DNA from 2 places in the Mesorhizobium sp. L-2-11 genome. Region 2 is predicted to be linked to the other one. Evidence: riboswitches for the same ligand, from Rfam matches in the RefSeq annotation. Region 2 holds a riboswitch; the other holds the start of a gene.
What was found. A riboswitch is a leader RNA that binds a small molecule or an ion and turns the genes downstream of it on or off. The one in region 2 is predicted to bind cobalamin.
Positions count from the first base shown of each region.

Region 1: another riboswitch for cobalamin. It lies ahead of metE (5-methyltetrahydropteroyltriglutamate--homocysteine S-methyltransferase); the one in region 2 lies ahead of JG739_RS15105 (CbtB domain-containing protein).

Region 1 covers NZ_AP023257.1:6,213,758-6,221,401, forward strand. The annotation lists gene JG739_RS29560 (OmpW/AlkL family protein) at 1-559, shown strand, start outside; gene JG739_RS29565 (cytochrome P450 family protein) at 650-1,882, shown strand; partial or broken gene JG739_RS29570 (cytochrome P450) at 1,888-2,142, shown strand; cobalamin riboswitch at 2,417-2,616, shown strand; gene metE (5-methyltetrahydropteroyltriglutamate--homocysteine S-methyltransferase) at 2,733-5,063, shown strand; gene JG739_RS29580 (DUF982 domain-containing protein) at 5,783-5,962, opposite strand; gene JG739_RS29585 (DUF982 domain-containing protein) at 6,302-6,604, opposite strand; gene JG739_RS29590 (MucR family transcriptional regulator) at 6,849-7,313, shown strand; gene JG739_RS36110 (cold-shock protein) at 7,571-7,644, opposite strand, start outside.
Region 2 covers NZ_AP023257.1:3,150,609-3,158,252, reverse strand. The annotation lists gene JG739_RS15140 (creatininase family protein) at 1-398, shown strand, start outside; gene JG739_RS15135 (tyrosine phosphatase family protein) at 596-1,102, opposite strand; gene cobD (threonine-phosphate decarboxylase CobD) at 1,099-2,154, opposite strand; gene cbiB (adenosylcobinamide-phosphate synthase CbiB) at 2,153-3,121, shown strand; gene cobO (cob(I)yrinic acid a,c-diamide adenosyltransferase) at 3,306-3,920, opposite strand; gene cobU (bifunctional adenosylcobinamide kinase/adenosylcobinamide-phosphate guanylyltransferase) at 3,922-4,419, opposite strand; gene JG739_RS15110 (CbtA family protein) at 4,442-5,206, opposite strand; gene JG739_RS15105 (CbtB domain-containing protein) at 5,222-5,395, opposite strand; cobalamin riboswitch at 5,433-5,640, opposite strand; gene JG739_RS15100 (DUF1624 domain-containing protein) at 6,067-7,059, shown strand; gene JG739_RS15095 (methyltransferase family protein) at 7,056-7,562, shown strand.

The DNA of each region.
Region 1 (7,644 bases), 3.1 Mb from region 2:
GCCAAGCCCCTGGCAGATCCGCCTGCGTGCGTTGGGGGTGATCACCGAGGATTCGGGCTATGTCAATGCGGTGCCCGGCTCCGGTCTTTCGTATTCGAACACCGTGACGCCGGAACTCGATATCTCATATTTCTTCACGGACAACATCGCCGCCGAACTCATACTCGGCACCACCTATGCCAACATCGATGGCCAAGGTGCGATCGGCGGGCTGGGCGAGGTCGGCAAGGTTTGGCTGCTGCCGCCCACGCTCACATTGCAGTATCATTTTACCGATTTCGGCGCCTTCGAGCCCTATATCGGCGCCGGCGTGAACTATACGATCTTCTATCATCAGCAAGTCGGCAGCGCCGATGATCTCAAGGTCAAGAACACATTCGGCGCCGCGCTGCAGGTCGGATTCGACTACATGGTGGACCGGCACTGGGGCGTCAACTTCGACGTGAAGAAGCTTTTCCTCAAGCCCGACTTCGACGTCACTGTCGCCGGCGCCAAGCTCACGGGCAAGGCCAAGCTCGATCCCTGGTTGATAGGCGCAGGTCTCACCTACCGCTTCTGAGGACGAAGCACGGGGCACTTTTCGAAGTCCGCGCGCGGATCTTCCGTGCCGAGAAGTGGACCCGCGATGGTTCTTAAAGGAGTTGTTGGCATGCGCGTAGAAAGCGATCATTGCGACGTGATCGGTGTGCCGGCCGCTCCCACGCAACTTGATCGTCTTTCTTCTGCGATTCTGCGGCAGGGGGGGATGGCGCGAGTGTCGCTGCCGGGCGATGTGGTGACCTGGGCGGCAGCCCGTCACCAGACGCTCAGGCAGATGCTTTCCGACCAGCGTTTCAACAAGGACTGGCGACAGTGGGGGGCGCTGCAGGACGGCGAGATTCCCGAGGATCATTCGCTGATCGGGATATGCAAAGTGGACAACATGACCACGGCGCACGGCGCCGATCACCGGCGCTTGCGCGGCCTGCTGTCCAGCAGCTTCGCGCCCAGTCGTATCGCCTTGCTGGCGCCACGGGTCGAACAATGCGTCGATCGACTCCTGGCCGAGATGGCGCAGCGCGGCGGCAGTGCCGATCTGATGAGCGAGTTCGCCGCTCCGCTGCCCACCAACGTGATCGCCGAACTGTTCGGTTTGCCGGACGAACAGCGCGAAGAGATCGTCGCGCTCACCTACAGCCTGGCCAACACCTCCGCCACAGCCGAAGAGGTGCGACAGACGCGGCAGCGCATCCCGGAGTTCTTCCGTCGCCTGATCGCGCTCAAGCGGGGCCAGCTCGGCGATGATCTGGCTTCGGCCCTGATCGTCGCGCGTGACAAAGGCGAGCTCGTTTCCGACACCGAGCTCATCGACATGCTGTTCATGGTGCTCTCTGCGGGCTTCGTGACCACCGCCGGCGTCATCGGCAATGGCGTGCTGGCATTGCTGACGCATCCGCAGCAACTGCACTTGGTGCGCAGCGGCCAAGTTCCGTGGTCACAGGCGATCGAGGAGATCCTGCGCTGGGGCAGCTCAGCGGCCAATCTGCCGTTCCGCTATGCCACCCAGGACGTGGAGATCGACGGATGCCTGGTCCGCCGCGGCGATGCCGTCCTGATGGCGTTCCATGCGGCGAACCGGGACGAAAAGGCCTTCGGTCCCGGCGCCAACAGGTTCGATGTCACCCGGCGGCACAACCCGCATTTGTCATTCGGCGAGGGGCCGCATTCCTGCCTGGGCGCTGCGCTGGCGCGCCTGGAATTGCGCTGCGCCTTCCCCGCGCTATTCGGGCGGCTGGAGGATCTGGCGCTGACCATCGCTGCGGAGGACGTCGTCTACATGCCGTCTTACGTCATTCGCTGCCCGCAGCGCCTGCCGGTCAGCTTCCGCCCTTCCGTCGCTTAGAGAGTGCGGCATTCACCCCGGATTCGGTGATTCTCGGTTCGCCGGGGTGGCTTGTCTCGCACGAGGGGGGCGAGCATGCCCGGTTACGCACGATCGTGGCGCCGGCCTTCAGCAATCGCAGGGTGAAGCTGCTCGCGCAGCAGGTCGAGGCGATCGCCGCGCAGTTGTTCGAGACGCTGGCGGCCCAGCCCCAGTCCGCCGACCTGAGGCGCCACCTCTCCTTTCCGCTTCCGGACATGGTTATCAGCGTGCTGATGGGCGAGTGCGCAAGCACGCTGAGCGAAGCCGAGCGGGAACAAGTACCGGGATTCCCGGCTGACCGTGACGACCTGGCCCGACTTTACGCCCTTTGAGCCCGGCGACCTCGATCTCATCCGGCGTCGCCGATGGGGACAAGGATCTCTCCGAGCCTGCACTGATAAGAGGCGGCATCGTAAGCGGCTTTGGGCGAAAGAGACCGATCAGCGCAAGGGCATTATTCGCATCATCACATAAACATCTCGTTATATGTATTGACAAGGAGCGAAGCTGCTGTGATTGTGCGCATGTCGTGGTTCTCCGCGCGGCACTGCTGTAGCGGAGCTAAGAGGGAAGCCGGTGCGATGCCGGCGCTGCCCCCGCAACTGTTAGCGGCGAGCCAAGCCCATTGGTGTCACTGAGGCGAACGGCCTCGGGAAGACGGGCAGAGGCTTTGACCCGCGAGCCAGGAGACCTGCCACGACGAACAACGTCCACGGGCGGGGTGTCTCGGTGGCCGCGGTAGCCTGGCTTCGTGCCGCCTGCTCGCGCGTTCCTTGTCCCCACGCCCCAACCATCGGGGTATGGCATGACTGTCTCTCAACAAATTCCAGTGGCAACGCTCGGCGTGCCGCGTATCGGTCGACGGCGGGAACTCAAATTCGCGCTTGAAAGCTACTGGTCCGGAAAATCTCCCGCTGCCGACCTGCTCGCGACGGCGAAGGCGCTACGCGCCGCCAGCTGGAGGGAGCAGCACGATCGCGGCGTGTCGAAAATCCCGTCCAACGATTTCTCGCTTTATGACCATGTGCTCGACACCGTCGCCATGGTCGGCGCCGTGCCGGCACGATACACCTGGACTGACGGCGAGGTCCCACTCGATACCTATTTCGCCATGGCGCGCGGCAACCAAGATCAGGCCGCTGATTGCGGACATGCCGGTGACGAGCATGCGGCCAACGGGCATGGCCTTGCCGCGATGGAAATGACCAAATGGTTCGACACCAACTATCACTACATTGTGCCGGAACTTACCGACGATCAGAGCTTTGCCCTCTCGTCGGCGAAACCGGTCGATCATTTCCTCGAGGCCAAGGCGCTCGGCATCCACACGCGCCCGGTCCTGCTTGGACCGGTTACCTTTCTCAAGTTGGCGAAGTCACCTGAGGAAGGTTTCAACCCTATCGCGCTCCTGCCACGGCTGCTGCCCGTCTACGAGGAGCTCCTGCGGAGGCTGAAGCTCGCGGGAGCCGATTGGGTGCAGATCGATGAGCCGGCGCTCGTGGTCGATCTGGTTCCCAATGAACGGGATGCGCTCCAATTCGCCTACTGCCGGCTGTCAAAAGCAGCACCGGAGTTGAAGATCATGGTCGCTACCTATTTCGGATCGCTGGGAGACAATCTCGAGACCGCAACTTCTCTGCCCGTGGCGGGACTGCACGTCGATCTCGTGCGCGCTCCAGAGCAGTTGGAGACCGTCGGCCGGCTCGCGCAAAAGGAACTTGTCCTGTCGCTCGGACTGATCGACGGCCGCAACGTCTGGCGCGCGAACCTGCCTGCCATACTTGACCGCATCAAGCCGATCGTCGCCGGCTGGCCGTTGGACCGCGTGGAGATCGCCCCGTCCTGCTCGATGCTGCATGTGCCGATCGACCTGGACATGGAGACGGCACTCGATGCGGACGTGAAATCGTGGCTCGCCTTCGCGGCGCAAAAAACCGACGAGCTGGTCGTGCTCGCCCGTGCCCTGGCTGAAGGCCGGGACGCGGTCGCCGCCGAACTAGAGGCGTCGGCTGAGGCTGCCGCCGTTCGCGCGACATCCGCTAAGGTGCATGATCCGCTCGTCGAAGGACGGGTCGCCAGCATCAAGGTCGGCATGACGCGCCGGAAGAGCGCATTCGACGTGCGCTCCAAGCTTCAGGGCGACACGTTTGGCTTGCCATCCTTCCCCACCACGACGATCGGCTCCTTCCCGCAAACAGCCGAGGTTCGCAAGGCGCGGGCAGCCCATGCCAAGGGCGAGCTGAGTTACGTCGACTATGAGGCCTTCCTGAAAAAAGAGATAGAAGCCGCCGTTCGCTGGCAAGAAGAGATCGGACTCGACGTGCTGGTCCACGGCGAATTCGAGCGCAACGATATGGTGCAGTATTTCGCCGAGCAGCTCCGCGGCTTTGCCTTCACGCAGCATGGGTGGGTGCAGAGCTATGGCTCGCGCTTTGTGCGACCCCCGATCATCATTGGCGATGTGTCGCGACAAAATCCGATGACACTACACTGGTGGCGATACGCCCAGTCGCTGACGCCAAAGCCGGTGAAGGGCATGCTTACCGGCCCGGTGACGATCCTCAACTGGTCCTTCGTCCGAGACGACCTTCCGCGCTCAGCCGTCTGCCGCCAAGTCGCGCTCGCCATTCGCGATGAAGTGAGCGACCTCGAAAAGGCCGGCGCCAAGATGATCCAGATCGACGAAGCCGCACTGCGCGAGGGCTTGCCGCTTCGTGAGGCCGACTGGGAAACCTATCTCGACTGGGCCGTCGAATGCTTCCGGCTGGCTTCAACGGCGGTTGGCGATGCGACCCAGATTCACACCCATATGTGCTACTCCGAGTTCGGCGACATCGTGGACGCGATTGCTGCAATGGATGCCGATGTGATCTCCATTGAAACCTCGCGCTCGCAGATGGAACTGCTCGATACGCTGCGAACCTTCAAGTATCCGAACGAGATCGGTCCCGGCGTCTATGACATTCACTCGCCGCGGGTCCCGGAAGTGGGCGAGATTTCCAACCTCATCATGCTTGCTCGCGATCGATTGCTGGATGGCCAATTGTGGGTGAATCCCGACTGCGGTCTCAAAACACGCAGATGGGAGGAGGTCCGCCCTGCCCTGATGAACATGGTGGCTGCGGCACGCGCAATTCGGGAAAAAGCGCAGACGGCGTAGGGCTCGGTGACACTCGCCGGCGGTGAGCGGCAACGCCACACACCGGGCATCCTTGGGGGAGTCTATCCGGCGCGCCCAAGGCAATCGCGCTGCCGGTGACGAAGCGCCTCGGCAAGCTTGGCCTGGCCGCGGCCCTTGTTACGGCGCGTCGAAGTCAGCTTTCCAGACGCCGCCGTTGGCTGGCGATCGAAGGAGGCTTGGCCTCAAATGAGCCGGCCAGAAACGAGACGGCTCACCGCCAGCCAGTTTCGGATTATTCCGTATTGGGATCATCCAGTGTCACTATCGTCTCCCCGACCTTGGTCGCCGAACCCCCCGGTCCCGACCATCGGGAGAAGCATCAGCGATCACGCGGCGCCGGTCCGCGGAGCGTGTTGCGGGAGATCGGATGCAGGGCCAAGCTGGGGCAAGGTTCATACGGTACTTCCGGAGACTTTTGAGGCGGCATCGACGCTCCACCATCTGCAGCGGGCCAATTCCCGCTCGATGGCTCCGTCTGCCTCTGGCTGCAATCACCATCACCGCGACGGCGAAGCCGAGCGGCCGCAGCTGGCTGGCGGACCCTTGTGCTTCGATGGTGGAAGATCAGGCGCCGGACCAGGAAAGCCGCCGCGGAAAGTGCGGTGTTGGCTTGCTCCTGGCGGAGCCGGCAGGGGTGTTCGGACCGCGCCCAATAGCGATGTGCAGATGGCCGAAATTCACGAGCGGCGTCCCAGATCTCAATCACTGCGCAGAATGCGTGCTTCGAGCGCGGCTGCGACAAAAGCTCGTCGAGCAGCTGGTGGATGGGTCTTACCGCGTAACACCTGCAGACAGGTGTCCATCGCTATCCTGCGTTTATCGGTCTCATGATGCAGATCCCGGAGCAAGATAGCGGCCGCGTCGTTGACGTCGAACACGACACGCTCCGAGCCGCGGCGGCTAAGCTGAACTACGACTGGCCTCTCAAATCTGATCAACCCGGTCATCCCCTCCTCCACAGCCACTACTCGGCAAACAGCGCGGGCCGCATTTCTTTACTCAGCCGAACGCGACCGCTGCATCGCGCCAATGAGCCTGGCCATTGGCGGGCAAGCGATCGCCATGAGCTGCGTCTGGCATGGTCAGCTTGCGTGCGATCTGCGGTTTTGCAGTTGGTGGTGAGGAACTGCTTCTCATTCGCGTGGTCTAACCGTGAAACCTGTGCATACTGCACTATTCGACGCGGCTCGCGCCAGTCTCAAACATGTCGTCGAAATCTACACCTGCACTTTTCCACTGCCCGATCTGCAGGCGGCGATCCACTGCATCGCGGAGGTTGAATCTTCCAAGATGGCGACCCGCTTCGCAAAGCCGAAAAAGGCATTGCGCGCCGTGCTTACCGGCTTGCGCCCATCGTATGCATCGTAGCATGCCCTCAGGGCGGCTTCGTGGATCAGGTCTCTGCGGTCTTCCGGCCATTCGTTGAGAAAATCGATTGCATCCGCAAGGCCAGCAATCTCTTGGATGATGTGCGTTGCGCGCTTCACAAAAAGGGGGCTGCTGAAAGCCTTAGCGTTCATTGGTTTCTCCCAACTTTCTAAATAGCCAATTTGCGGTGAAGAGGCGCCGCATCGACACGGCGACCCTGGCACAATGTGTTGTCAGGGCGATGACGGTTCAAGAGGAAGATCCGTGACGGCGACCGGGCGTGCAGCGATCCGCCAACACATCATGCAATGGCGTGGTTGCCATCAAAGGCGGTCGTCACTATTAAGCTATGAAGTGATTCATAACCGGCTAGTCTAATTCCGCAGGAGCGTTTTCATGACCGACGAAACCGAGAGCAAAGCCGACAACCTCATCGAACTCACCGCCCATGTCGTCTCAGCCTATGTTTCGAACAATCCGGTTCCCGTCGGTGAACTGCCTGGGCTTATCGGCCAGATACACATCGCATTGAAAGGCACTGCTGGTGGTGCCGCACCAGAAAAGTCAGAAGCTCTCAAGCCTGCCGTACCGATCAGAAAATCGGTTACACCCGATTACATTTTCAGCCTTGAGGACGGTAAGAAGTTCAAGTCGCTCAAGCGTCACCTGGCTACCCACTATGGCCTTACGCCCGACGAATATCGCGCGAAATGGGAGCTGCCGGCGGACTATCCCATGGTGGCGCCGAATTACGCTGCGGCGCGCTCGGCATTGGCCAAGACGATGGGTCTGGGCCGCAAGCCGAAGGAACCGGGAACGCCGGCACCTGCCAAGCGTCCCCGCAAGAAAGCCGCAGCCTGACCGCACTTTTTCAGGCCCGACGAAGCGGGCCCGGCATGATTTCGCACTCGCGAGATAACATTTGTGCATTGCAATATCCGGGGCTATCGGTATGATCATGGTGTCGGCCATCTACTCCTCCCAGATGTGGTGCCGACCCTGAATGGGGCGCACCTCCTCCCGTGCCTCATTCTAAATCGAGCCCGCTGCCACCTCCTCCCGGTAGCGGGCTTTTTCTTTGTCTGAGGGACGATTTCGGTAGGCCAACGCATTTGGCTCTAAGCGAGGCGAATGCTCCGAACTTCCGGGCCTTTCTTGCCCTGCCCGCATTGGACAAAAACCTTCTGACCCT
Region 2 (7,644 bases):
GCGTGCGGGCAAAGATGCTGGCGGTGAAGACGAATTGGCAGCGCTTTGGCCGGCCGGCCGGCATGTACACCGAGCTTGAGGACCGCCACGGCATCCATGGCGGCGATGTCGAGACCTCGCTGATGCTGCATTTCCGGCCGGATCTGGTCGACATGGCAAAGGCCGACAATTTCGTGTCCAACGTCGCCCGCGCCGAAAAGGAATTTGCGCTGCTGCGCCACACCGGAACGCACGCCTTCGCCTGGCTCGCCACCGACCTCAACCCGAACGGCGTCGTCGGCGATGCCAGCATTGCAACGGCCGAAAAGGGCCGGCTGACCGCCAACCATCAAGCCGACGGTTTCATCAGCCTGTTGAAAGATGTGCGCAAGGCCAAGCTGGCCGACTGGTTGGCATAGGAGGTTTTTCGCCAGCGCCGCGCCGCCCCTCACCTGCCTGCCGGCATCCTCTCCCCGTAAACGGGGCGAGGGGCGCCCTCATCAATGATTTCGCCAATCACCGGCGTTGCAAAAGGGCGCCAGCGCTGCGGCCAGCCCCTTCTCCCGTCGCTATAGGGGAGAAGATGCCGGCAGGCAGATGAGGGGCAGCGCCGACGTCAGCCAATCTTCAACTCAAAAGGGATGCCTTCGAAGGCCTCGGCGCCGCGCCCGATCGCCTGGATCGCACGGGTCATGCGGCCGTTGCGATCGAGCAACGCGTCGGCGACCGCGATCAGCCGCGGATTGGGTGTCGCCGTCGGCGACAGGGCGCGCAGCGTCTCGGCCAATTCGACCTCGCAGCGCTGCGGCGCCAGTGCCGCCGCGATGATGTAGGCCGAGGCCGTAGACCGGCTGATGCCGGCATAGCAATGCACGACCAGCGGCCTTGCACGATCCCATCGGCGCGCGAAATCGAGCAGGCTGCGGACATGCTCCTCGCCCGGCATGGTCATGCCCTCCTGCGCCACCGCAATATCGTGCATGACCAGATGCAGATGGTTTTCCCGGGCGATCGAGGCCGGGCGTGTCACTTCGGTGCCGGCGGCGAGCAGCGAAAGCAGCCGCTCGGCCCCGGTTCTCGTGACCGTTTCCTCGACCTTCGACAGCGAACAGACATGGATCATTGTCGGACCTCCCTGGTGTCATCGTCGCGTTGTTGCGCCCAATCGGCAAGTGCCGATTCGAGCCGCTGCCATTCCTCGCCCTCGCCCGGCAGTCCGGCGCGCAGCACATGCGGCCGGTCGGAGAAATGGCGAAGCAGGATGCCGCGCTCGCCAAGCACCGAAAACAGACCGGCGGCGTCCGCCAGCCTGATATAGCGGAACAGCGTGGTGCCGCCGGCAACAGCAACGCCGAAGCGGCCGAACAGCGCATCGAGCCGTGCCGCATCCCTGGCCAGACGGCGCCGCATCTCGGTCTGCCAGCCGCTGTCCGCAAGCGCGCGGATGCCATATTCAAGCGCCGGGCCGGCAACCGCCCACGGCCCGAACTGCGCCTCCAGCCGTTCGACCGTCAGCGCGTCGGCCAATGCAAAGCCGAGCCGCAGGCCGGCAAGGCCAAAAAACTTGCCGAAGGAGCGCAGCACGACGATGCCGCCATGCTCGACATCGCCGGCCAGGCTTTCCGGGCGCGGGCCGACATCCATGAACGCCTCGTCGACGATGAGCAGCCCGCCTCTGGCGCGCAGTTTTTCGGCAAGCGCCAGCAGCTCCTTGCGTTGGACGATGCGCCCGTCCGGATTGTTGGGGTTGACGACGATGGCAAGGTCGGCTCCTGCCAGGGCCTCGAAATCATCTATCTCCGTCACCGCATGGCCGGCGATTGCCGCTGCCCGCTGATGTTCGGCATAGGTCGGCCCGAGCACCAGCGCCCTGCCGGGGCTGACCAGCGAAGCGATGCGCGGCAACAGGATCTGCGTGCCCGGCGCCGCCATCACGTTGGCCGCCGATGGCGCGCCATAGACGCTTGCCGCGACGTAGGCCAGTTCGCGCACGCGCGCGGCTTCCGGCAATCTCGACAGGGCGGTGGCGGGCAGCTCGAAAAACGGATAGGAGTGCGGATTGATACCGGTCGAGAGGTCGACGAAGGGCTGTGGCGCATGCGGAAAAAGTGCCCTCGCCCGGCCGAGGCTTCCGCCGTGATCCACCAGTGCCGCCGCTCCATCAAGAGACTTCATGTCGATCCTGATCGCTTTCCTGTCACTGCTTGTTGAATTCGCTGTCGGCTATCCCAGCTGGCTGCTCGGCGCCATCGGCCATCCCGTCACCTGGTTTGGCAGGCTGATATCCTTTCTCGACCGCAGGCTCAACCGCGATACTGATTCCGACGCCCTGCGTCGCCGGCGCGGTGTTCATGCACTGCTGATCATCGTGCTGGTGCCGGCCACCATCGCTTTCGCGGTGGAAACCATGCTCGCCGGCATTCCAGCCGGATTGATCCTCACCGCGCTCCTGGCGACATCGCTGCTGTCGCAGAAGAGCCTGGCCGAACATGTCGAGGCGGTGGCCGACGGGCTCGACAATGGCGGACTCGACATCGGACGTGTTGCCGTCTCGCAGATCGTCGGCCGCGATCCGGAAAAGCTCGACAGAGCCGGCGTCTGCCGCGCGGCGATCGAAAGCCTGGCCGAGAATTTTTCCGACGGCGTCGTCGCGCCGGTTTTCTGGATCGGCGTCGGCGGGCTGGCCGGCGGCGTCGCCTACAAGGCCGCCAACACCGCCGATTCGATGATCGGCCACCGCACGCCGCGCCACGAAGCTTTTGGCCGGGCGGCGGCGCGCTTCGACGACCTGATCAACCTGCCGGCATCGCGGCTGACCGCGCTGCTCATCGTGCTGGCCGCCTTCCTCGTCAAAGGCGCCGATGCCGGCAACGCCTGGCGCACCGTGCGGCGCGACGCGAAGAAGCACCGCTCGCCCAATGCCGGCTGGCCTGAAGCAGCGATGGCCGGCGCGCTCGGCCTGGCGCTGGCCGGGCCGCGCTCCTACGACGGCGTCATGGTCGATGACGCGTTCATGGGCGAAGGCGGCCGCCGCGATGTCGAGAGCATGGACATCAGACGTGCGCTAAGACTCTATCGGGTTGCCGACGTTCTGCTGATGGGACTGTTCGGCTTGCTGTCGGTGATCGTCATCGCCGCGTGATGTCCACTGTGCGGCCACCTTCTCCCCTTGTGGGAGAAGGTGGATCGGCGCGCAGCGCCGAAACGGAAGAGGGGTGCTGGACGGAGTGCTGTCAGTGCCAAGCTGGAACACCCCTCATCCGACCTCGCTTCGCGAGGCCACCTTCTCCCACAAGGGGAGAAGGAAGAAGAGGCGGGCAAACTCCTCAGAACTCAATCCCTTGCTGCGCCTTCACGCCGGCGGAAAAGTGATGCTTGGTCACGCCCATCTCGGTGACCAGATCGGCGGCATCGACCAGCGCCGGCTTGGCGTTGCGGCCGGTGACGACGACATGCAGGTTTTCGCGCCGGCCTTTCAGCGCCGCCACCACCGTGTCGAGATCGAGATAGTCGTAGCGCAGCGCGATGTTCAATTCGTCGAGCACTAGAAGGCTGATCGATGGATCGGCCATCAGCTCGAGTGCCTTGGCCCAGGCAGCCTCGGCGGCGGCGATGTCGCGCTTCAGATCCTGCGTCTCCCAGGTAAAACCCTCGCCCATCGTGTGCCAGACGACCCGGTCGCCGAAGGCGGCAAAGGCGTCCTTCTCGCCGGTATGCCATTTGCCCTTGATGAACTGGACGACGCCGACACGCCTGCCGTAGCCGAGCATCCTCAGCGCCAGTCCGAAGGCGGCAGTGGTCTTGCCCTTGCCGGGGCCGGTGTTGACGATCAGCAGTCCCTTCTCGACTGTCTTGGCCGCGACCTCGGCGTCCTGCACCGCCTTGCGCTTGGCCATCTTGGCGCGGTGGCGTTCCTCGTCCCTGTCGTCGATATCGGTCATCTCACTTCACCTTGAGCGGCAGTCCCGCCACCATCAGCAGCACCGTGCCGGCGACGGCGGCGACCTGCTGGTTGAGCCGACCGGCGGCATCGCGAAACCGGCGGGCAAGCGCATTGTCGGGCACGATGCCCTGGCCGACCTCGTTGGAAACCACGAACCACGGCCCGCGCGGCCGCGACAGCACATCCGCCAGCCCTCGGCATTCGGCCTCAATGTCGCGTTCCGCCAGCATATGGTTGGACAGCCACAGCGTCAGGCAGTCGATCAGGACGGGCCGGCCGTCAGGCAGCGCCCCGATCGCGTCGACGAGATCGAGCGGCGCGTCGATGGTCGTCCAGCCGTCGCCGCGCCGCGCCCGGTGCAGCGCGATGCGCTCGCGCATCTCGTCGTCATAGGTTTGCGCCGTGGCGATATAAGCCCACGGCGCCGGGCAGGCCGTCACCAGGCTTTCGGCATGCGCGCTCTTGCCCGAGCGTGCGCCGCCGATGACCAGGGTCAGCTTGCTGCCTGGAGCAGCGCGATCAGGCAAGGTTTTCGCGCAGGCCGGTTGCGGTGCCGGTCAAGCGGCCGCGCACCAGGCCGACGACAGCGCCGAGCACCAGCCAGAACACCAGATTGGTCAGCGTCACCGCCACCACGAACTGGTGGTGCAGGCCTTCCGGGATCGGCGATTCGAAATTTTCGGGCTGCGGCGCGCCGACAATATGCGGCGCCACGATCAACGCCACGGCAATCACCGCCAACGGCAGCGATTTGCGAAAGGCGAGCAGGCCGAGACCGGCCGCGGTCGCCACCACCGTCGCCGTCCACCAGATCTGGCGCTGGGCGAGATCGGCCGTCGGCATCGCCGGCAGTTCTGGCGGCAAGCCAAGGTTCGGGGCCAGCGTGAATACGGCAAAGCCGGCAAAGCCCCAGAACAGGCCCTGACGCCAATTGCCGATGCCGCCGGCGAACTCCGAAGCAGCGACCAGGGTCAGCGCAAAGCCGATGCCGGTGACGACATTGGCAACGACGTTGAAAGCGAAGCGTTCAAAACCGTCGGCCGGCGCCCAGCCTTCCTCTTCCGCGGTGGCTGCTTCAGCCGGCACGGCGCTGCTCATGGCATTGCCGCCTGGCGCGGCCGGCGCCAAACCATGGTCATGCGTGTGGCCACCACCGGCCTGTTCGTAGACTTCCGCCTTGAGGATGAGCGGCACCGTGGCGTAGGCCTGCATGCAGGCGAGAACGACGCCGGCGACAAGCCCTGCGATCGCCGCGATGAACACGACGTTGCGAAACAGTGTCATCGTGTCAGCCCCTTGTCAGTGGCAGGGAAAGCCCATCGAATGGCGATAGTCGTGGGCGGCATTGTGGACCGCATCGATATGCGAGAAGCCGACAAAACCCATGACAAAAACGCCGAGAAATGCAGCAAGCGCCAATTGCACGAAGCGCGACTGCGAGGAGACGGAAGCGCCGAGCGAGACGGAATTCATGTCTTGTCCTTTCGCCCTCCACCCGAGGGCATAGAAGTCAGTTCTCCTGTCGCCGGCAGGTCTCCTGGCTCGCGGATCAGCGCCCTTCCCCACCTTCCCGAAGAGATCATCCCGAAGAACTCTTCAGTGGCATATGGAGAGGACTACCGCACACAGTTGCGGGGGCAGCCACGGCATTGGGCAAATTTTTACCCTTACCGCATTCCCTCTTGGTTCCAAACGGAACCGACGACGGCCGCGACTATAGGCAAAATCGCCGCGCCCGGCAAACCAAATTCCGTCAGCTATGAGTGCGAATGCGCCGTCTCAGGAACCAGCTTGGGTTCCTCTGACGCCGCGATCTTGATGGTTGAATCGTCCGCGCTGCCCCTCACCTGCCTGCCGGCATCCTCTCCCCGTAGAACGGGGAGAGGGGGCTGTCATCGGCGATTTCGCCAATCATCAGCGTTGCAGGGATGGCGCCGGCGTTGCGGCCGGCTTCTTTCTCCCCGTGCACGGGGAGAAATGCCCGGCAGGGCAATGAGGGGCGGCACCGGCTTCGACAACTGGGTGCGAGCGGCGTACGGCGCTTTAGCCTAAGCCCTGAGCATCACCAGGATTTGGCCCTGTCTTCTTTTGTCCGGGGCACCCATGATAATCGTCTTGCAGCACTGAATCAGAATTGCGAGATCATGACCATTCCTATGCCGGCCGTTCACGACCGATCCAGGCGCATCATCGCTATCGACGTCGCCCGCGGCATCGCTTTGCTTGCCATGGCGAGCTACCATTTCACCTGGGATCTCGAATTCTTCGGCTACACCGATCCCGGCCTGACTGCCTTTGGCTGGTGGAAGTTCTACGCGCGCTGCATCGCTTCGACCTTCCTGTTCCTGGTCGGCGTCAGCCTGTTCCTCGCCCATGGCAAACAAATCCGCTGGAACGGCTTTTGGAAACGCTTCGCCATGGTCGCCGGGGCTGCGCTCGCCATATCGGCGGCCACAAGGTTTTTCACGCCCGACAGTTTCATCTTCTTCGGCATCCTGCACGAGATCGCGCTCGCCAGCCTGCTCGGCCTGGCGTTCCTGCGGCTGCCGGCGCTGCTGACGCTGGTTGTCGCAGCTTTCGTCATCACCGCGCCGCTCTACCTCAGGTCGGAGATCTTCGATCATCCGGTCCTGTGGTGGGTCGGCCTGTCGGCAACCAACCCGCGCTCCAACGATTATGTCCCGCTGTTTCCATGGTTCGGCGCCGTGCTTGTCGGCATCGCAGCGGCAAAGCTTGCCTTCGCCTCCGGCGTGCTGACGCGGCTGGCGGGCCTGACGCCCGGCCGCTGGACCAATCCGCTGGTCTTTATCGGCCGGCACAGCCTCGCCTTCTATCTGATCCACCAGCCGGTGCTGATCGGCTCGATCTGGCTGTTTTCGCAAGTCATGCCGGCAGCGGTCGAAACCAGGCAGGTCGCCTTCCAGAAAGAGTGCCAGGCATCGTGCGAGCAATCGCGCGACACGAAGTTCTGCACCAGCTATTGTGTCTGCATGCTCGATACGCTCGAGGGCGAGGCCACGCTTGATCGGCTCTACCGCAACGACCAGGCTGCGGAATGGCAGGCGCACCTCGACGAGCTCGCCGGCGCCTGCACTGCCAAAGCCGACAGCACTTTGATGGAGGGAGGAGCACAATGACCGACCATCAGCAGAAACCGGGCCAACAGAAACCGGGACAGCAAAAACCGGGGGGTATACCGTGGCCGCCGCTGATCTATATCGCGGCCATCGCCGTCAGCATTGCGCTTGGCTTGCTTTATCCGCTGCCATGGATCGGCGGCCTTTTGGGCGACATCCTGTTCGCAGCCGGCTGGGTGGCATTGTTCGGCGTCGTCGCACTCTGGTTCACGGCGATCCGCACCATGATCCGGGCAAAGACGACGCTCCATCCGAACGCCGTGCCGGACCATCTGGTGACGACAGGCCCCTTCGCCGTCAGCCGCAATCCGATCTATCTGGCCAACACGCTGCTGATGATCGGCGTCGCCCTTATCTCGGGCAACCCATGGTTCCTGCCGCTGGCGATCATCGCCGCCTTCGCAACGCAAAAAATGGCGATCGAGGGCGAGGAAAAAGTTCTGGCAACGAAATTCGGCAAGAAATACCGGGATTACGCGAAAAAGGTGCGGCGCTGGATTTGAGGCGGCAAGGTCTTTTTCAGAATTCGCTCTGGCGAGTCAGATAGCGTGGTTTTCGAGAACCGGAGCGGAGCGCACATTTGAG